3 regions of the Azonexus sp. MM2026_4 genome follow, and region 3 is predicted to be linked to each of the others. Evidence: predicted binding sites of a transcription regulator. Region 3 holds the regulator's gene; each other region holds the start of a gene.

Region 1 (6,973 bases), 2.0 Mb from region 3:
TTCCAGCAATTGGCTGCGAGCCACCCTGGGCTTGATGAAAACCGCTTTGCCACTCTGGTCAACGCCATGCAAAGCGAATACATTCTTGGCGAGATCGATGCCGACGGTGACAATATCCATGGACTTCCCCTTTCGAGCGAATGATTTGGTGTGGAAACTTAATCATGGCAGCTACCGCTGCACGCGGCTTCCGCCGCTACCTCGGGACGGGGAAGTCCCTTTCATTCGTTATGCATCTTAATTCATGACCCAAGTCTTCTACCCGCGACTAATACGTCGAGTCCGAGCGGTTCTGATCGATTCGGTTCTGGTACCTGTCACCGTATTCGGGGCATTGATCCTAGGTGATGCCATAGGCGTTTCGCATGTCTATGGCAAGGTGGCCCTTGCCCTTGTACCAATATTTGTCCTTGAACCCGGTTTGGTGGCTGTTACCGGTGGCACCATCGGGCATCACTTGCTGAGAATTCGGGTCACCACCATTGATGGGCAGCGCAATATCAATATTTTCGCGGCCATCATTCGCTTTATCGCGAAACTGCTGCTTGGGTGGCTGTCGTTTATATTCGTTCTCACTACAAAAAAGCATCAGGCAGTGCACGATCTGCTGGCCCGATCTGTAGTTGTCCATAAAGATTCGAGCACATTGCCCGCCCACGAGCTGTTGGCTGAGAGAACACCAGACAGCGCCGAGTACGTGTATCCCGCCGCTTGGCGGCGAGTACTGGTCATATGCGGCTATTGGCTTATGGCCACCGTAGCTCTTTCGCTCTTCAGCAACATGGTGGCATCTGACCAATGTCTAGAGGGGCGTCGGTGTGCTACCTGGGAGTATCTGCTTCTGCTGGCCCTAAACATTGCCTGGCTGGTATCGCTCGGGTGGGCCACCGTACGGGGATGGGGCGGGCAATTGTACGGTTGCAGGAGGCTTCCACGTGCCGCTGCATAACAATCCGCTCCACCGGACCGTCAGCCAGCTACGCTGGCTGCCTTCCGGTGAGCTTCGTCGTTAGCCTCAAAACAACACCATGCTCGTTCAAAGAATATTTTGGATACTTCTTTTTTCCGCGACTGTAATTTTGGTCACAATAATTGGCTTTGTATTGTTCCAAAAATCATTTCCGTATTTGGCAATTGCCGCTCCAACCATTTCAGGACTAATACCGATCGCACCCCTAATCAGAGCTTCACGTCGTAAGAACATCAGTCAAATATCCACGTTTCGTCTATGTCTTCTAGTGACACTTCCTCTTGGTATCGCTAGTTCAATGTTCGCTATTCAAGGCATTGCCATGAGCGCCATGTCCGGTATGCGCTGGTAGTTCAATTATGTCTAATCGTGTAGCTAGGGGTTTCTCTCCCCCGGCCCCCACACCACCCACCGTGCTGCTCCGCAGTGGGCGGTTCAACGAGATGGCTCGCTCGACTACGACGAATAGCCCTGTGCCTTGCACCATAACCGCTTGATGCTCGGCCCCCCCCTGGCGCTCAAGCCAGTAACTGTTCAACGCTTGCCGCCCATGAACATCATCCTCCGCAAACACTGGAATAGTCTTAGATCAGCCGCCAACAGCGGTGATGCCAATGCGCAATGGGAACTCGGCTACTGTTACGAGGAGGGGGTAAAGGACAAGTCCGGAAGACTGCTTGCCGCCGCAAACCCAGAGGCGGCCATACAGTGGTACCAAGCATCCGCTTCGCAAGGCAATCGTCAGGCGCAGAACTCGCTGGGCGTAATCCTCAGTTCGGGTGGCGAAGTCCCCAAAGACCTTCCGCGCGCCATTTACTGGTCAAAATTGGCTATCGCGCAAGGCGACTCAACGGCTGCATTCAACCTTGCGACCATCTACCGAGACATGGGAAAGCCAAAGCTGGCGTTTCGCTGCTACCAAAAGTCCGGGGCCATGGGAGACAACGACGCACATCTGCAAATCGGCCTCTGTCATTTCTTCGGCTTCGGTACTCGTCAAGATTTCGCGTCCGCGCGTTCCTCCTTTGAGCGACTCATCGCATGCGACCCGAGCACTTGCTACCAAAGATCAATTGAAAATGCGCGCTACTGGTTGTCCGTCCTCCAACTCATCCGTGGCCCGACGAGGAAAGGCAAGCTTGCACGAGTCCGATCTCTACTTGAAATGGCAAACGCGGACGATGACCATGAACAAGCCAACGAGCTTCTCAACCTCATCGGGAAAACTCGCTATCAAACAGCGGCCTAGTACCTCCCGGGGACTTTCGCTGGTGGCACTGGACGAGGAAATCCATTTCATTTATTAATAACCATGTCGCAATTATTGATATTTAAATCATGATTGAAATAAAACCGAATCAAGCCATAGCGGTTATTTCACCTGCTTCATTTCAGGTCAAAAGCAACCCTGATTGTTTGATCAAGCCCACTCCATCCGAACTGCACAAAAGCTGAGCAAGCCGGTCATGTCACATATTTCATTGGAGACGGTCCACATGTTGCGCAGAACTATCGCGCTGATGCTCCTTGCCTCGATGGCACTTGGCCTTCAAGCCGGGGCTGTAGAGCCTGAAGGCGCAGCGGAGACGGTCAAGAATTTCTACAGGCGATATCTTAGCTATTCCTACTCCAAGAACTGGACGGCCCCGCGCCCCACAATTCCATTCTCCAAAGACTTCGCTGATGAGATTGCGAAAACCGATCGCATGTGCAAGGAACTGGGAGAGGATGGTCCTTGCGGATGGGGTTCGGATATCGACGTCTACTTCGACAGTCAGGAGAGTGACCCGAACCTGACTTACGCCAATTCCGGGATGACAATAGCGGAGGTGGGGCCGGGAATCGTTCTGGCCAGCTTCAATGTTTTACCGTCCGAAAAGAATGCCGGCAGTTATTACGAAAGGCGCGTCACATATAAATTGATCCTCGAAGGTGGGGTTTGGGTCGTTGATGACGTCATGAACACGGCCGGCTTGTCAGCCAGAAAGGAAATGGCTGAGGAGCAGGAATTTCTGTTGGCCCATCCGCGCAAGGGGGATCTCGCGCCAAATGAGGGAAGCTAATCTGCCGGCATGCGACGCACAAGTGCGCATTGCTTTGATCGTCTCCCTTTAATTCGTCACCCTCAAAACGGAGCCGCCCACGCGATGTTTGTGCGATTCGTGATTCACAAGAACGACGGGGACTCTGGTCGTCGCCAAGGCATCTTTCAAGCGATATCTGAGCTCGAATACGAAGGCGTGCTGCAGGAGCACGAACAAAGGCAGTACGACGAAATCTACGAGTGGTTTCGCCATAACCTCAAGAAACCCCGCAGCTTTTCACGCTCATCGAAGCCCCATGCAAAGAACGTTGCTCTCAGCTGGTTCAAGGACACAGCCGTTGCGCACCTCGCTAAGATGCACGCGTTGTCGCAGATCCTCAACGCCCACGGCATCATTGTCGAGGTACTGAGAACGAACCGTCCCGGCTATATCGTCTATGAAGACCAGCTTCAAGTGGCTGCCGAACCATTCAAGGAAACCACGACCTGATGAGTGCGCATCGGTTCGCCAAGGACTTCTCTCTCCCGCTCCCACACTCTCCGCGCAGTTCCGCAACGGGCGGTTCAACGGGACGGCTCGCTCGACCAAGACGTGTCGCCCCTGGATCGCATCTCTCCACGACGAAAATAGCCTCGGGAACGTCGCCGGCACATCCGCGAACATTTGGCCGCGAAACGTTCTTCGCGGAACGCCCAGACCCGGCCGGCAGCTCGGGAATTCTGCCGCGCGCCACTGCTTACCGTTTATTTTCAGTCACTTGAAACAGTGGCACAGGGATTGCTCAAAGGATGGGGTCACAACCTCAATCCCTAGGAGAAATCAACATGGCCAAACTGCGTCAATGCGCCATCTACGGCAAAGGTGGCATCGGCAAGTCCACCACCACCCAAAACCTGGTTGCCGCCCTCGCCGAATCCGGCAAGAAGGTCATGATCGTCGGCTGCGACCCGAAGGCTGACTCGACCCGTCTGATCCTGCACAGCAAGGCCCAGACCACGGTCATGCACCTGGCCGCGGAAGCTGGCTCGGTCGAAGATCTCGAACTGGAAGACGTCCTGTCGATCGGCTTCGGCGGTGTCAAGTGCGTTGAATCCGGCGGTCCGGAACCCGGCGTCGGCTGTGCCGGCCGCGGCGTCATCACCGCCATCAACTTCCTGGAAGAAGAAGGCGCCTACGACGAAAACCTCGACTTCGTCTTCTACGACGTGCTCGGCGACGTCGTCTGCGGTGGCTTCGCCATGCCGATCCGCGAAAACAAGGCGCAGGAAATCTACATCGTCTGCTCCGGCGAAATGATGGCCATGTACGCCGCCAACAACATCGCCAAGGGCATCGTCAAGTACGCCAACTCCGGTGGCGTGCGTCTGGCCGGCCTGATCTGCAACAGCCGCAACACCGACCGCGAAGACGAACTGATCATGGCCCTGGCCGCCCGCCTCGGCACCACCATGATCCACTTCGTGCCGCGCAACAACGTCGTGCAGCACGCCGAAATCCGCCGCATGACCTGCGTTGAATACGATCCGACCCACAAGCAGGCCGACGAGTACCGCGCGCTGGCTTCGAAGATCGTCAACAACACCAACTTCGTCATCCCGACCCCGGTCGAGATGGAAGAGCTGGAAGAGCTGCTGATGGAATTCGGCATCATGGAAGCGGAAGACGAATCCATCGTCGGCAAGACCGCCGCCCAACTCGCCGCCTGATCGGCCAACGGTGGCGCGCGGCGCGCGCCACCCTTTTCCGTCCTGCCAGGAGATTCGCCATGGCCATGAAAATCGACCCGGAAATCTGCACCACCTGCGGCGACTGCAAGCCGGTCTGCCCGACCGGCGCGGTGCTCAGGACCAAGGGCGTCTATTCGATCGACGCCAGCCTCTGCACCGAATGCGACGGCGACCCGGAATGCGTTGCCGTCTGTTCCGCCGACAGCATCCAGCCGCTCTGATCATGGAAAGCCGCCTTTCCCCGGAACTCGCGCTGCGCATCGGCCTGGCCGGGCGCTGCCTGAACACCGTCGGACTGCGCGGCTTGATCGACATCCTGATCGCCATCCGCGGCCTGCCGCTGAGTGCCGACAGGTTGGCCAGTCTCGACCTGGCGGCATTGCGCCGCGCCGGTCTGAACAACGAAAAGCGCGCCGACCTGCGGCTGGCGCTGGCCTACCTGCGGGGCGACGCCGCGATCGAAATCGTCGATTCGCCGCCAGCCGTCCCCGCCGCCGAACTCGACCACTCGCTGCGCCTTGCCGTCGCCACCGACAACGGCGCCTCGATCGACGGCAATTTCGGCAACTGCCGCTCCTTCCTGATCTACCAAGTGTCCGCCGCCGACATCCGCCTCGTCGAGCAACGCTCGCCGGCGCCGCTCAGCCGCCGCGCCGGCCGCGATTCGCAGCGCACCCGGCTGATCGGCGACTGCCGCCTGCTCTATGCGCAGACGCTGAGCAACCAGGCCGCCGCCCGCCTCACCGTCAACGGCATCCACCCGGTCATCTTTCCCGACGGCAACACCGCCGCGGAAAAGCTCGCCGACCTGCAGCGCGTCCTCGCCAGCGACCATCCGCCGCCCTGGCTGGCCAAGGCAGTCGGCCAGCACGGCTCGCCACGCCTGGCGATCGACCGCCCCGTCCTGATCCATTCCCGCTGAAGCGGCGCTTGCCGCCCGACGGCACGCCGGCGTTTCCGCGTTGTCCGGAGCAGCGCCACACGCCTGGGCCGGCAAGAACAGCTTGCGCTCACCAAGCGGCGCGCCCGCACGCGCAGGTACACCTGCGCCCGGGCAACGGTACATCGGCGAACACCGGAGGCGGCAATGGCCGCCGCCGAACGCCACGGCGCCTGACATCGGCGAACAATCTTCGGTGCTTGTTCGGATCGGTCAACAAATGCGCGCCGCGAAGCACTGGCACGCGCCTTGCCATGACAGGGATGAACCTGTTCTCTGGAAGCCATCATGCCCGCCCCTCTCCGCCGCCTTTCCCTCGCTCTCGCCATCGCCGCCATCGGCGGCCCTGCGCTCGCCGCCGACGACCCCGTAGAACTCCCGGAAGTCCGCGTCAGCGGCGCCGCCTATGCCAACGGCGAAGCCAGCCATGGCTACCGCAGCGACCAGGTCCGCCTCGGTCCGCTCGGCAACGGCAGCAGCCAGGACACGCCATTCACCGTCAACAGCGTGTCGGCCGAGTTCATCGCCAACACCCAGGCCGCCAATACCGGCGAAGCGCTGAAGTACGTGGCGACGGTGTACAACAGCACCGGCGCCAGCCAGATCACGCCCTACTTCGCGATCCGCGGCCTGAGCGCCTCGACCTGGACCTACAACATGGCGGTCGACGGGATGCGCAGCTTCGACATCTACCAACCCATGGAAGACAAGGCCGGCATCGAAGTGCTGAGCGGCACCTCGGGCTTTCTCTACGGCATCACCTCGCCCGCCGGCATGATCAACTACAACACCAAGCGGCCGACGCGTGCGCCGCTGGCGGAAATCACCGTCGGTCTCTACGACCGGCAACTGTACGGGGCGATCGACCTGGGCGGACCGCTCGCCGGGCGCGGCGACCTCGCCTACCGTTTCAACCTCGGCCTCGCCAATGCCGGCGACACCGGCACCGAAGACATGAGCCAGGAGCGCTACAGCATCGCCGGCGCGATCGACTGGCAACTCACCGCCGACACCCTGCTGAGCTTCGACGCCGCCCGCGCCAGGCGTGTCGTCGAGCAGCCGCAGGCCCTGTTCGTCCCCAGCCTGGCCAGCGGTATCCCGAAAGCCCCGGACGCGAGCAAGAACTGGGGCCCGCAAGACGGCCACACCCACGACCTCACCAGCCGCCTCGGCCTCGCCGTCGAGAGCCGGCTCAACGAAGTCTTCTCGCTGCGCGGCAGGTTGCGCTACAGCGATGGCGAACGGAGTTACCTGATGGGGCGGCAATACTGGCAGAACACCGACCTCGACT
Region 2 (6,973 bases), 350 kb from region 3:
GCGGAAGGCGTCGATGTGCGATTTCTGGAACATCTGGTGCACCGAGCAGTGGCCCTTCCACAGCAGGATGCGCGCCTTGCGGATCTGTTCGGGGGTGAGGCCGCCCATTTCCAGGTCGGGGTCCCAGACCACCATCTCGTCCATCGGGAAGCCCATGTTGTGGCCGGTCCACCGGCCGAGGTGCTGGTCGGGGAAGAACAGCACCTTGGGGCGCTGGGCGAAGGCCCATTTGGCGATGGTGCCGGCGTTCGACGAGGTGCAGACGATGCCGCCGTGTTCGCCGCAGAAGGCCTTCAAGTCGGCCGCCGAGTTGATGTAGGTGACCGGCGTGACTTCCTTTTCGACGTCGAGCACTTCGCCCAGTTCGCGCCAGCAGCGTTCGACCTTGGCCAGGTTGGCCATGTCGGCCATCGAGCAGCCGGCGGCGAGGTCGGGCAGGATGGCGATCTGGTTGGGGGCGGTCATGATGTCGGCGACTTCGGCCATGAAGTGGACGCCGCAGAAGATCACGTATTCCGAATCGGTCTGCGCGGCGAGTTTGGATAGCTTCAGCGAATCGCCGGTGAGGTCGGCGTGCTGATAGATGTCGGCCCGCTGGTAATGGTGGCAGAGGATCACGGCCCGCTTGCCGAGCCTGGCGCGGGCGGCGCGAATGCGCTCCTGGCAGGCGTCGTCGGCGAGGTCGTTGAAGGGAGCGAAGGAAAGGGTCGCAGTGTGCATGCTGATTCCGGAAATGGCGCGGACGGCCGCGCGAAAGGACGAATTATCCCTGATGCCAGGGCAGGCCGGCGCGCCGCCAGCCACCAACGGCATTGCGATGGCCGTTGGCGTCCTTGTCGCCCTCGAAGCCTTCGAGCACGTTGTAGCAGTTGGTGTAGCCGGCGTCGCTGGCGGCCGCGGCGGCACCGATCGAGCGGACGCCACTGCGGCAGATGAAGATGAGCAGCGCTTCCGGATCGACCTGGCGGCGCAGTTCGGCAAGGAAATGCGGGTTGCGGGTGCCGCCCGGGTACTGGTTCCATTCGATCTCGATGGCACCGGGAATGCGTCCGACCCAATCCCATTCGGCGCGGGTCCGCACGTCCACCAGGCGGGCGCCCGGGGCATGCAGCAGGAGTTCGTGGGCCTCGGTCGGCAACAATTCACCCTGGTAGGGGCGTTCCAGCCCTTCGGCCCGGGAATGTGCGATGTCGAGAATGTCGCTGAGTTTGCCCATGGTGGATCGCTGCTAGAATCTTGGCCCTACAGTATATAGGACAGACCCGATGGGAAAAGTGGATTCCGGGCCGCCGGGCAGTGCCGCAGCGCGTGCCGGCGAGGCGCAAAGGGCGACCTGGGTCAGCGTGCTGGTCAACCTGGCGTTGACCGTTGTCCAGTTGATCGTCGGTTGGCTGGCGCATTCGCAGTCGCTGGTCGCACACGGCCTGCACTCCTTTTCCGACCTGCTGTCCGACTTTCTCGTCATCTGGGCGAGCCGGCAGAGCGTGCTGCCGGCCGACCGCGCTCATCCCTACGGGCATGGTCGCGTCGAAACGGCGGCGACGTTGGCGCTCGGGGTGTCGCTGGTGCTGATCGGCGCCGGTATCCTGTGGGATTCGGGTATGCGCCTCGGCGAGCACGCCAGCCAGCCGGCGATCGCCATGCTGGCTTTCTGGATTGCCGTCCTCACCGTTGTCGCCAAGGAAGTCCTGTATCGCTACCTGATCCGGGTTGCCGAAAAACTGCGTTCCCAGTTGTTGACCGCGAACGCCCTGCATACCCGGGCTGATGCGGCGTCGGCGCTGGTGGTCGTGGTCGGCATCGGCGGTGCGCTGCTCGGCTGGGGCTTCCTCGATTTGCTGGCGGCGGCGCTGATGGGTTTCATGATCCTGCGCATGGGCGGCAAGCTGGCCTGGGAGGCGATCGAGGAGCTGATCGACACCGGGCTCGACGAGACCCGTGTCACGGCGATCCGCAACACCCTGCGCACGACACCCGGCGTGCTCGATCTGCATGCCCTGCGCACCCGGCGCATGGCGCATCAGGTGCTGGTCGACGCCCATGTCCAGGTCGATCCCCGGATCAGCGTCTCGGAAGGTCACCATATCGCCGAGTCGGCACGGGCGGCGGTGCTCCGGGCGCACCCGGAAGTGCTCGATGTTCTCGTACACGTCGATCCGGACGACGATGTCGAGCCCGATCGTTCAGCGCTTGGCCTGCCTGATCGCGAAGCCCTGTTGCCGCAGCTCGCGCCCCTGCTGACTGATTTGCCGGCGCCGGCCAGGATTGTCCTGCACTATGTCGGCGGGCAACTCGAAGTCGATCTTTATTTCGCTTACGGTTCGTTGGCGGATTGTTCCTCCCTCGCTGATATCGAGGCCGGCCTGGCTGGTCGTTTGCGGGATTTGCCGGTGGTTCATGCGCTGCGCTTGAACTACTCGTCGGCACCGTAATGGTGCTGCGTTCTTTTGTGTGCACTATAATGGTGCGCAAGATTGCTGGTGCTTGATCGCAGTCCCTTGTGGCACAATGAAAAACTTCGCTCGGGACCCTTGGCATGCTTTCTGCTACCTCTCAGGCGCTGGATTTTGAATGTTGCCGGCCCGGCCGGCATCCTGTTTTCTTAGGAGACTAACGCGTATGGCAACCCCGCAAGACGTGATCAATCTGATCAAGGAAAATGACGCCAAGTTCGTCGATTTCCGCTTCACCGACACCCGTGGCAAAGAACAGCACGTTACCGTGCCGGTCTCCGCTTTTGATGAAGACAAGTTCGAAAACGGCCATGCCTTCGATGGTTCCTCGATCGCCGGCTGGAAGGGCATCCAGGCTTCCGACATGCTGCTGATGCCGGATCCGGCAACTGCCTACATCGATCCCTTCTTCGACGAAACCACCGTCGTCCTCAGCTGCGACGTCGTTGATCCGGCCGACGGCCGTGGCTACGACCGCGACCCGCGCTCGATCGCCAAGCGCGCCGAAGCCTACCTGAAGTCCTCCGGCATCGGCGATACCGCCTACTTCGGTCCGGAACCCGAATTCTTCATCTTCGACGGCGTCGAATGGTCGGTCGACATGTCCGGCTGCAACCTGAAGATCCACTCCGCCGAAGCGGCCTGGAATTCCGGCGAGAAGAACGACGGCAACGGCGCCACCGGCCACCGTCCGGGCGTCAAGGGCGGCTACTTCCCGGTTCCCCCGGTCGACAGCCTGCACGACATCCGTTCGGCCATGGTTCTCACCCTCGAATCGCTGGGTGTGCCGGTCGAAGTGCATCACCACGAAGTGGCCAACGCCGGCCAGTGCGAAATCGGCACCGTGTTCTCGACCCTGGTCAAGCGCGCCGACTGGACCCAGATCCTGAAGTACGTGGTGCACAACGTTGCCCACCAGTACGGCAAGACCGCCACCTTCATGCCGAAGCCGATCGTCGGCGACAACGGCTCGGGCATGCACGTTCACCAGTCGATCTGGAAGGACGGCAAGAACCTGTTCGCCGGTGACCAGTACGCTGGCCTGTCGGAAACCGCCCTCTACTACATCGGCGGCATCATCAAGCACGCCAAGGCGCTGAACGCGATCACCAACCCGGGCACCAACTCCTACAAGCGTCTGGTCCCGCACTACGAAGCTCCGGTCAAGCTGGCCTACTCGGCCAAGAACCGTTCCGCTTCGATCCGCATCCCGTTCGTCGCTTCGACCAAGGCCCGTCGTATCGAGACCCGCTTCCCGGATCCGATCGCCAACCCGTACCTGTGCTTCGCCGCGCTGCTGATGGCCGGCCTCGACGGCATCCAGAACAAGATCCACCCGGGAGATCCGGCCGACAAGAACCTGTACGACCTGCCGCCGGAAGAAGATGCCAAGATCCCGACCGTCTGCGCCTCGCTCGAAGAAGCGCTGGACAGCCTGGACAAGGATCGCGAGTTCCTGACCCGCGGTGGCGTTTTCTCCAACGACTGGATCGATGCCTACATCGCCCTGAAGATGGAAGAAGTGAACAAGATCCGCATGACCACGCACCCGGTCGAGTTCGATCTGTACTACTCCTGCTGATCGCCAGCGGAAGCAGAAAGGGCGGGGATTTCCCCGCCCTTTTTTTGTTCACCTTTCGGCAAGTCGGTCGTTTACTCCGGTACACTGACCCGGTTTCCAGGAAGCATGACGATGACACGCAAGCTGCTAATTTTCTCCCTGGCGCTGGCACCGCTGGCGCTGTCGGCCCAGACCATCTACAAGTGCACCGATGCCGGTGGCGGGGTCCTGATCTCCAATAGCCGGGTCAATAAGAATTGCCAGGCGATCGTCAGCGAAGAGCACAACACGGTCCCGGCAGCGCGCAGCGCGCCGCGCGCGGCGGGGAATCCGACGCCGGCGGGTTTTCCACGGGTCCAGGAAGATACCCAGAAGGCGCGCGACGGCGACCGTCGCCTGATTCTCGAACAGGAACAGGCCGGCGAGCAGCGCAAGCTGGAGCAGGCGCGCAAGGAACTGGCCGAACAGGAAGCCATTCGCACCGGCAACGTTGCCGAGCGGACCGCGCCCTACCGTGACCGCGTCGCCCAGCACGAACGCAATCTGCAGGCGATCCAGAAGGAACTGGGCGGATTACGCTGAGGCGCCGCGCTTGCCGACCTTGTACCAGGCGGCGTAGAGCGCCGGCAGGAAGAACAGCGTCAGCGCGGTGGCGACGATCAGGCCACCCATGATGGCGATCGCCATCGGTCCGAAGAAATCGTTGCGCGACAGCGGGATCATCGCCAGCACGGCAGCCGCGGCGGTGAGCACGATCGGCCGCAGGCGGCGCACCGTCGATTCGACGATCGCCTCGCAGCGGGCGCGGCCGCTCGCCAGGTCCTGCTCGATCTGGTCGACCAGGATCACCGAGTTGCGCATCACCATGCCGAACAGGGCGATCGTTCCGAGCAGCGCCATGAAGCCGAAGGGCTGGTTGAAGACGAGCAGGAACAGGGTGATGCCGATCATGCCGAGCGGCGCGGTGAGCAGCACCATGACGACGCGCGAGACGTTCTGCAACTGGATCATCAGGATGGTGACGACGGCCAGGATGAACAAGGGCAGGCCGGCGCCGACCGAGTTGCCGCCCTTGGCCGATTCCTCGACCGAGCCGCCAGGAACAATGCTGAAACCGGCGGGCAGTCGCTGGCGCAGGCTGTCGATGGGGCCCTGCAGATGGTCGACGATGGTCGCCGGCTGCGTCGTGCCGTAGAGGTTGGCGCGCACGGTGATGGTTGGCACGCGGTCGCGGCGCCAGACCAGGCCGGGTTCGAAGACCGGCGTCAGGCGCGCGATCTGCGACAGCGGCACGCTGCGTCCGGCGGGCGTCGGCAGCATCAGGCCGGCGAGGGCGGCCGGGTCGTGGCGCTCCTTGTCGCCGCCGCGCAGGACGACCTCGATGCGCTTGCTGCCTTCGCGCAGCGCGCTGACGCTGTAGCCCTGCAGCGACATGGCGAGCAGGGCGGCGACGTCCTGGCTGGAAACGCCGAGCAGACGCGCCTTGTCCTGGTCGATGTCGATGGCGATGGTCTTCGACAGTTCGTGCCAGTCGAAATTGACGTTCGACAGCCGTTCGTCGCTGCGCATGATGCTCGCCACCTCGTCGGCGATGCGCCGCAGTGCGGCGATGTCCTCGCCGGCCACCCGGTACTGCACCGGGTAACCGACCGGCGGTCCGTTCTCGATGCGGGCAACGTTGGCGCGGACCCCGTCGGGCGCCAGCCGGTAATGGTTGATCAGGCGTTCGCGCAGGGCTTCGCGGGCCGCCATGTCGCGCGTCTCGATGATGAACTGGGCGACGTTGCTGGCCGGTAGCTGGCGGTCGAGCGACAGGAAATAGCGGGGGACGCCGCTGCCGATCCACGAGACGTAATGGGAGAAATCGTCGTGGCTGGCGCGGTCGGCCTCCAGCCAGTTTTCTAGCGCCCGCGCGGCGTCCGCGGTGGCGGTTAGCGAGGCGCCTTCCTGCAGGCGCAGTTCGACGTTGAGTTCGAGTCGGGTCGAGTTCGGGAAGAACTGCTTCTGCACCTTGCCCATGCCGAAGATGGCGAGCACGAACAGCAGCAGCGTGACGCCGATCACCAGCCAGCGATGATCGACGCAGAAGCCGACGAAGCGCCGGAAGCGCTGGTAGAACGGCGTGCCATAAACATCGTGGTCGACCGGATGGGACGGTCCGTAGGCGCCGAGCCGGCGCGCCAGGCGGTCGAGGCGCGGCCAGCGCGCGGCCAGCCGGCCAGGCGTCTGCGCCGCGCGCGGGTCGGGCAGCAGCTTGTAGCCGAGCCAGGGAATGGCGATGACGGCGGCCAGCCAGGAAATCAGCAGGGCGATGGCGTTGATCTGGAAGAAGGCGAAGGCATACTCGCCGGTCGACGATTTGGCCAGGGCGATCGGGATGAAGCCGGCGACGGTGACCAGGGTGCCGGAGAGCATCGGCCCGGCGGTGCTGGTGAAGGCGAACGAGGCGGCGCGGGTGCGCTCCCAGCCCTGTTCCATCTTCACCCACATCATCTCGACGGCGATGATCGCGTCGTCCACCAAAAGGCCCAGCGCCAGCACCAGTGCGCCGAGCGACACCTTGTGCAGGCCGATGTCGAGGCTGTGCATGGCGAGGAAGGTGGCGGCCAGGACCAGCGGGATCGAGACGGCGACCACCATGCCGGTGCGCAGGCCGAGGCTGATGAAGGTGACGGCGAGGACGACGATCACCGCTTCGGCCAGGGCTTTGACGAAGGCGTCGATCGAGCGCGTCACGGCGGCCGGCTGGCTGACCGCCTCGTGGATGTCGACGCCGACCGGCAGCGTTGGCCGCAGGCTGGCGAGTTTCTGTTCCAGCGCCCGGCCCAGCGCGATGATGTCGCCGCCCGGCGCCATGGCGACGCCGATGACCAGCGCCGGCTTGCCGGCGAAGCGGACCTGGATGCCGGGCGGCTCGCTGGTGCTGCGGTGCACGGTAGCGATGTCGCCGAGCCGGAAG
Region 3 (6,973 bases):
TCTGCGGTTCGCAGGAAAACCTGCAGCGGCAGAAGATCAAGGAAATGATGCAGGACTGGGACCGTCGCTATCCGGGTCGCACCGAATCGGTCTTCACCGCCATGCAGAACGTCGTGCCGTCCCATCTCGCCGACAATGCACTGTTCGATTTCAGCGGGCTGACGCTGGATACGCCGGTCGACGAGGGCGATATCGCCTTCGACGCCCAACCGCTGGAATTCAGCGGCGCAATTCCGATTTCCCCGCTTGCCTGATGCCACGAAATGCAGTCCGTCATATAATCGGACGTCCTTTCCATCCAGTCCAGCTATGAACGCGCAGCGCCCGATCCCCGTCATCATGGTCGCCGATATCACCGGCAGCGCTTCGCTCCATCAGCGCCTGGACGAACAGGAGGCGGAACGCGCCATCGACCGCTGCATCAAGCGCATGCAACGCGCCATCGATGCTTACGACGGGAAGCTGTTGCAACAGGTGGGCGACGAGATCCTGGTGTCTTTCCCGACCCCGGAAAATGCCTGCTACGCGGCCGTCGACATGCATCAGCGAGTCGCTGACCTGCCACCGGTCTCCGGACACAAGCTGAGCATTCGCGTAGCCCTGCACGACAAGGGCAACGATCCGGAACAGCCAGCGAAGCCGGAAACGCTGGCCAACCTGATGCGTATCGGCGGTTACGCCCGCGGCGATCAGATACTGTGTAGTGGGGCAATCGTTGCCGCGCTGCCGCCGAGCACGGTAATCACCACCCAGGCAAGACCGGATGTGGGCAATTTGACCGAAGCAGAAAATCAACTTCTGGTCTTCGAGATCAACTGGCCGGCAAAGACGGTCGCCGCGCCGCAGCACCACTCCATGTTCGGCCCCCACAACCAGCCGCGGGTTGCCGAGCGACTTTGCCTGCGCTATCACGGCCAAGCCTTCCTGATCGATCAGAAGGCGCCGGTGATCAGCCTTGGCCGCGATCCATCGTGCAAGCTGCTGGTCGAGAACCGTCGGGTTTCGCGCTTGCATGCGCGCATCGAGCGCCGCGACGACGGCTACTATCTGGTCGACACCAGCACCAATGGCAGCTTCCTGACCCTGCAGGGACAACGGGAGGTGCTGGTTCGCAAGCATGAAGCTTTGCTCGACGGCAAGGGCATCATCTGCTTTGGCAGCTCGGCCAACGATACGGCCGCCGAACGCATCGAATTCGAACACCTCTGAGCGAGGCGAAGGGCCAGTCTCAGGGCGTTTCGTCAGTCATCACCCGGCTTTGCCGGTCGATGAAATCCTGCATCGAATCAATTCCCCGATACTGCAGGATGGTATTGCGCACCGCAGCCTCCAGCAGCACCGCCAGGTTGCGTCCGGCGGCAACGGGGATCACCACCTTGCGCACCGGAACACCAAGCACTTCCTGAGTCTGCGCATCGAGCGGCAGGCGTGGTGCATCTTCGGCGGCGATCGTCCGCTGCAGGTGAACGATCAGCTTCAGCTTCATTTTCCGGCGCGACGCCGTTTCGCCGAAGATGGTACGGATGTTGAGCAGCCCGAGCCCGCGCACCTCGAGGAAATCCCGCAGCATGCCGGGGCAACGGCCCTCGATCGTGGTTGGCGCGATGCGCGCCATTTCGACGACGTCGTCGGCAACCAGGCCGTGGCCGCGGGAAATCAGTTCGAGCGCCAGTTCCGACTTGCCGACCCCGGAATCGCCGGTGATCAGCACGCCCATGCCGAGCACGTCCATGAATACCCCGTGCAGGCTGACCGTATCGGCGAGGCGAGCGGAAAGGTAGATGCGCAGGTGATCGATCACCGCTGAACAATGCTTGGGCGAAAGGATCAACGGCACATCGGCCTGCCGACAGGCTTCGAGCACGAAATCGGGCGGCTTGAGTCCATCGGCAACGATCATCGCCGGCGTCCTGGCCGACAACAGATCGCTGAATAGCTGGCCGAAGCGGCGTTCGCCGATCCGCATCGCCCAGTCGTACTCGGCCTGCCCCATGACCTGCAGGCGTTCCGGGTGAATGATGTTGATGTGGCCGACGACGTCGGCGCCGTAATTGCTCGCCGCCTTCAGTTCGACCCGACGGTCGGCACGCTGGCCGACTACCCAGTTGAACAACAACTGCTCGCGGTTGTCCTGGTACAACTGTTCAAGGCTGATGTGGCGCACGGCGCGGAATCAGGACTTCTTGAACAGGGAGAGAACGGTTGCGACGTCGGGCGCCGCCAGCAGGGCTTCGCGGAAGGCCCGGTCGGAGAAGCGTTGCGCCAGTTCGGAAAGGATCTGCAGATGCTCCTCGGTCGCCTGCTCCGGCACCAGCAACACGAATAGCAGGGTGACCGGGCGGCCGTCCGGCGAATCGAAGGGAATCGGTGTGGTCAGGCGGATTAGTGCACCGGCCGCCTGTTTCAGGCCTTTGATGCGGCCATGCGGGATCGCGATGCCCTGACCGAGGCCAGTGGAGCCCAGCTTCTCGCGAGCAAACAGGCTATCGAAAATCTGCGTCCGGGCCATGCCGAGCCGACCTTCGAAAAGCATCCCGGCCTGTTCGAAAACACGTTTCTTGCTGCTCGCATCCAAATCAAGCAGAACCTGGTCGGCAGTCAGAATGTTGTCTAGGGGGGTCATGGGAAAGTGTTGAAGCAAAAAGACCGCAGCCGGGAATGGCTGCGGTCAGGGCCGGCTTATTCGCCTTCAAGGTGCTGCGACGGTTTCTCACCGCGATGGTGATCCTGCACCTTCTGCTTGTACTTCTGGACCTGGCGGTCGAGCTTGTCGAACATGGCATCGATCGCTGCGTAAAGATCGTCGCCGGCTTCCTCGACATGGATGTCCTTGCCCGGCACGTGCAGGGTAACTTCAGCCTGCTGCTTGAGCTTCTCGACCGAGAGCACGACGCTGACGCCGGTCACCTTGTCGAAGTGACGCAGAACGGGTTCGAGCTTGTTCTCGACGTATTCGCGCAGGGCCGGGGTAACTTCAATATGATGACCGCTGATTTGCAGATTCATTTTTTCTCCTCTCTCTACAGGGTCTTTCGTAAATTGACCGGCGGGATGTTCAACGATTCGCGGTATTTGGCGACCGTGCGTCGGGCAACGACGATTCCCTGCTGGCCTAGTATTTCGGATAATTGACTATCCGACAAGGGCTTCTTGCCATCCTCCGCCGAAATCAATTGCTTGATCAGCGCACGAATGGCGGTGGCAGAACAGGCACCGCCAGTATCGGTGGATACGTGGCTGCCAAAGAAGTATTTGAGCTCGAAAATTCCCCGCGGCGTCGCCATGTATTTCTGGCTGGTCACCCGTGAAATGGTCGATTCGTGGAGGCCGAGCAGGTCGGCAATCTCGCGCAGGACCAGGGGCCGCATGGCGACTTCGCCGTGCTCGAAGAATTGGCGCTGGCGGTCGACGATGGCCTGGGTGACGCGGTGGATGGTCTCGAAACGCTGCTGGACGTTCTTGATCAGCCAGCGTGCTTCCTGCAACTGGCCGCTCAGATTGCCGTTGCCGCGCCGCTGCTTGGCGAGGATTTCCGCGTACAAGCGGTTGATGCGCAGGCGAGGGTAGGCGTCCGGATTGATGTAGGCCGTCCACTTGCCCTTGAGTTTCTTGACGATGACATCGGGCGTGATGTAACGCGCTTCGATCTGCGAATAGCCGGCGGCCGGCCGCGGATTGAGGCTGGTGATCAGTTCGTGGGCGCCCTTGAGGATTTCGTCGTCACAGCCGGTGAGTCGGCGAATCCGCGCAAAATCGCGGGCGGCCAGAAGTTCCAGGTGCTTGTCGGCGATGGCCATGGCCAACGTCCGCTCGGCGCAATCTTCCTCGACCTTGAGCTGCAGCAGCAGACATTCGCGCAGATCGCGGGCGCCAACACCGGTCGGATCGAAGTTCTGGATGTGGCGCAGGGCGATGTCGAGCTCTTCGAGTTCGACTTCGTACTCGGCGGGCAGGGTTTCCCAGAGTTCATCGAGAGGCGTCGCCAGATAACCGTCATCGTCGAGCGCTTCGATCAGGAAACGGACCAGGCTGCGATCGCGTTCCGACATCTGGGTCATTCCCAGTTGCCAACCGAGGTGCTCGCGCAGGCTGACATTGGCTGCGTGACTGTCCTGCGGGTCGTTGTCGTCATCCTCGTCACGCCCGGCGCCGGTGAAGGTACCGGCGTCGCTCGACCAGCGGTCGTCATCGACGTCGTCCGGGGTCATCGGCGGCTCGCCCTGAGCGTCCTCGTGACTTTCCGGTGGGCTTGCCGTCTCTGCCGAGCTTGCCTTGTCCGGCGAATCGAATTGCTGGGCGGCGGCATACGACTCGGTCGGGCCGTCGTCGTCGCGCTCCAGCATCGGGTTTTCCAGCAGATAGCGTTCGATCTCCTGCTGCATCTCGACCGTAGACAGTTGCAGCAGCTTGATCGACTGCTGCAACTGCGGCGTCAGGGCGAGATGTTGCGAGAGTTTGAGCTGGAGTGCCGGTTTCATTGCGGGAATGGTCTGGTCACGTAGGAATCAAAGCCGGAAATGTTCGCCAAGGTATACCTTGCGCACGCTTTCATTGTCGACAATTTCTTCCGGCCGCCCGGAAGCCAGGACGTGACCGGCGTTGATGATCACTGCGTGATCGCAGATGCCGAGGGTCTCGCGAACATTGTGGTCGGTAATCAGGACACCGATGCCGCGATCCTTGAGGAAACGGATGATTTTCTGGATTTCCAGCACGGCGATCGGATCGACACCGGCGAAAGGTTCGTCGAGCAGAATGAAACGCGGATTGGTCGCCAGCGCCCGGGCAATTTCGACACGCCGCCGCTCGCCGCCGGAAAGCGCCGCCGCATTGACATGGCGGACATGGCCGATATGCAGCTCGCTCAACAACTCCTCGAGCCGCGCGGCGATCTCGGTCGGCGTCAGCTTCTGCAACTCCAGCACCGCCTGGATGTTTTCCTCGACGTTGAGCTTGCGGAACACCGATGCTTCCTGCGGCAGATAGGACAGTCCGAGGCGGGCCCGGGCATGCATCGCCTGATGGGTCAAGCGCTCCTCGTCGATATAGACCTCGCCGCCATCGGCAACCACCAGACCGACGACCATGTAGAAACACGTGGTCTTGCCGGCGCCGTTCGGACCGAGCAGGCCGACCACCTCGCCCGACCTGACGGCGAAGGAAACGTCCTCGACGACAGTCCGCGCCTTGTAGCGCTTTTTCAGGTTATGGGCGGACAGGGTGGCTGACGGCAGGCTCATTCGTCTTCGACTCCACGCAGGACATGGCGGATCGCTTCATGGGAAAAGCCGCGATACTGCAGGAAACGCGTCTGTTTTGCACGCTCTTCCGGAGATTCCGGCGGCTGGCCGAACTTCCTGACCCAGATCGCCCGGCAACGTTCCAGCTCGTCGCCGGCCTCCGGTAGCGCCGCCGCGATCTCGCTGTCGCCGATACCGCGCTGCTTCAACTCCTGGCGCAGACGGGCGTTGCCATAGCGGCCGGCACGGGCGACCACCCGTTGCCTGGCATAGCGGTCGTCGGACAGCAGCCCCTGCTGCTCCAGCGCATCGAGCACCGCCAGCAGCGCCTCGCCGGACTCGGCCTGGGCGGCCAACCGGGCATGCAGCTCGGCCCGGCTATGTTCGCGCCGGGCCAATAACTGCAGGGCGCGCTGACGCAGTTCAGTCATCCCCGCCGGACGAACGGGTCGGCTTGAGCACCTTGGCCGCTGCCGCCTCACGGATTTTCGCCTCGATCTCGCGGGCGGTATCCGGGTGGCTACGCAGGAACTCGCGGGCGTTGTCCTTGCCCTGGCCAATCTTCTCGCCCTGGTAGGCATACCAGGCGCCGGACTTGTCGATCAGCTTGTGGGCAACGCCCATCTCGACAATCTCGCCTTCGCGGGAAATGCCTTCACCGTAGAGGATATCGAAAATGGCTTCGCGGAACGGCGGCGACACCTTGTTCTTGACCACCTTGACCTTGGTCTCGTTGCCGATCACCTCGTCGCCCTTCTTGATGCCGCCGATGCGGCGGATGTCCATGCGCACCGAAGCGTAGAACTTGAGCGCGTTACCGCCGGTGGTGGTTTCCGGCGAGCCGAACATGACGCCGATCTTCATCCGGATCTGGTTGATGAAGATGACCAGCGTATTGGTCTTCTTGATGTTGGCGGTCAGCTTGCGCAACGCCTGCGACATCAGGCGAGCGTGCAGGCCGACCATCTGGTCGCCCATTTCGCCTTCGATTTCGGCACGAGGGGTGAGGGCGGCGACCGAGTCGATGACGATGATGTCGACCGAACCCGAGCGCACCAGCATGTCGGAAATCTCCAGCGCCTGCTCGCCGGTGTCGGGCTGCGAAATCAGCAGGTCGCCGACATTGACGCCGAGTTTCTGCGCATATTGCGGATCGAGCGCATGCTCGGCATCGATGAAGGCGGCGACGCCGCCCAGCTTCTGCATTTCAGCGACGACCTGCAGACAGAGCGTGGTCTTGCCCGAAGATTCCGGACCGTAGATCTCGACGACACGGCCACGCGGCAGGCCGCCGACGCCCAGCGCCAGATCAAGCCCGAGCGAGCCGGTGGAAACGACCTGGATCCCTTCGTCGATCTCGGCATCGCCCATCTTCATGATGGAGCCCTTGCCGAACTGCTTTTCGATTTGTTGCAGCGCTGCGGCGAGCGCCTTTGCCTTGTTGTCGTCCATGTTCTTACCTCGAAACGTTGAGCGGATTATGGCACAGGGGCCAGGGATGGAACAAAAATTGCTGGCTGCATGATGATGCGCCATCGGCAGCAAACATGCCAATGGCGATTCCGTTCGCTGCCGAATGCCGCGGCCAGGGGTGTATGCTTTGCGCCCCTGCCCGAACGACGGCATTTACTGTACAACTATACAGTATATCGACCATGAAATATCGTCTTCTCCGCTACCTCATCCCGACCTTGCTCGGTCTCGCCATCCTCGGCACCCAGGCTCGCCCAGCA

What was found. Region 3 encodes sigma-54, which starts transcription at its own class of promoters, with help from an activator protein. Its sites were predicted from a motif close to TGGCACGCTTNCTGCTNA; they were not measured.
Region 1: nifH (nitrogenase iron protein) is a predicted target of sigma-54. The motif match lies at 3,782-3,799, and genes of this name have one in related genera.
Region 2: glnA (type I glutamate--ammonia ligase) is a predicted target of sigma-54. The motif match lies at 2,533-2,550, and genes of this name have one in related genera.

What each region holds. Positions count from the first base shown of each region.
Region 1 is NZ_CM148380.1:233,276-240,248, reverse strand. It holds gene AC0KWY_RS01090 (IS110 family RNA-guided transposase) at 1-120, opposite strand, end outside; gene AC0KWY_RS01085 (RDD family protein) at 245-949, shown strand; gene AC0KWY_RS01080 (hypothetical protein) at 1,037-1,204, opposite strand; gene AC0KWY_RS01075 (tetratricopeptide repeat protein) at 1,521-2,219, shown strand; gene AC0KWY_RS01070 (YqhG/Tai3 family protein) at 2,383-3,033, shown strand; gene AC0KWY_RS01065 (hypothetical protein) at 3,118-3,504, shown strand; gene nifH (nitrogenase iron protein) at 3,840-4,721, shown strand; gene AC0KWY_RS01055 (DUF362 domain-containing protein) at 4,781-4,963, shown strand; gene AC0KWY_RS01050 (NifB/NifX family molybdenum-iron cluster-binding protein) at 4,966-5,664, shown strand; gene AC0KWY_RS01045 (TonB-dependent receptor) at 5,971-6,973, shown strand, end outside.
Region 2 is NZ_CM148380.1:2,565,028-2,572,000, reverse strand. It holds gene nadA (quinolinate synthase NadA) at 1-720, opposite strand, end outside; gene AC0KWY_RS12115 (rhodanese-like domain-containing protein) at 764-1,216, opposite strand; gene AC0KWY_RS12110 (cation diffusion facilitator family transporter) at 1,266-2,432, shown strand; gene glnA (type I glutamate--ammonia ligase) at 2,620-4,035, shown strand; gene AC0KWY_RS12100 (DUF4124 domain-containing protein) at 4,147-4,596, shown strand; gene AC0KWY_RS12095 (efflux RND transporter permease subunit) at 4,588-6,973, opposite strand, start outside.
Region 3 is NZ_CM148380.1:2,915,822-2,922,794, forward strand. It holds gene ttcA (tRNA 2-thiocytidine(32) synthetase TtcA) at 1-254, shown strand, start outside; gene AC0KWY_RS13750 (FHA domain-containing protein) at 310-1,209, shown strand; gene hprK (HPr(Ser) kinase/phosphatase) at 1,229-2,164, opposite strand; gene ptsN (PTS IIA-like nitrogen regulatory protein PtsN) at 2,174-2,623, opposite strand; gene hpf (ribosome hibernation-promoting factor, HPF/YfiA family) at 2,680-3,006, opposite strand; gene AC0KWY_RS13770 (RNA polymerase factor sigma-54) at 3,021-4,478, opposite strand; gene lptB (LPS export ABC transporter ATP-binding protein) at 4,506-5,240, opposite strand; gene recX (recombination regulator RecX) at 5,237-5,671, opposite strand; gene recA (recombinase RecA) at 5,664-6,692, opposite strand; gene AC0KWY_RS13790 (hypothetical protein) at 6,896-6,973, shown strand, end outside.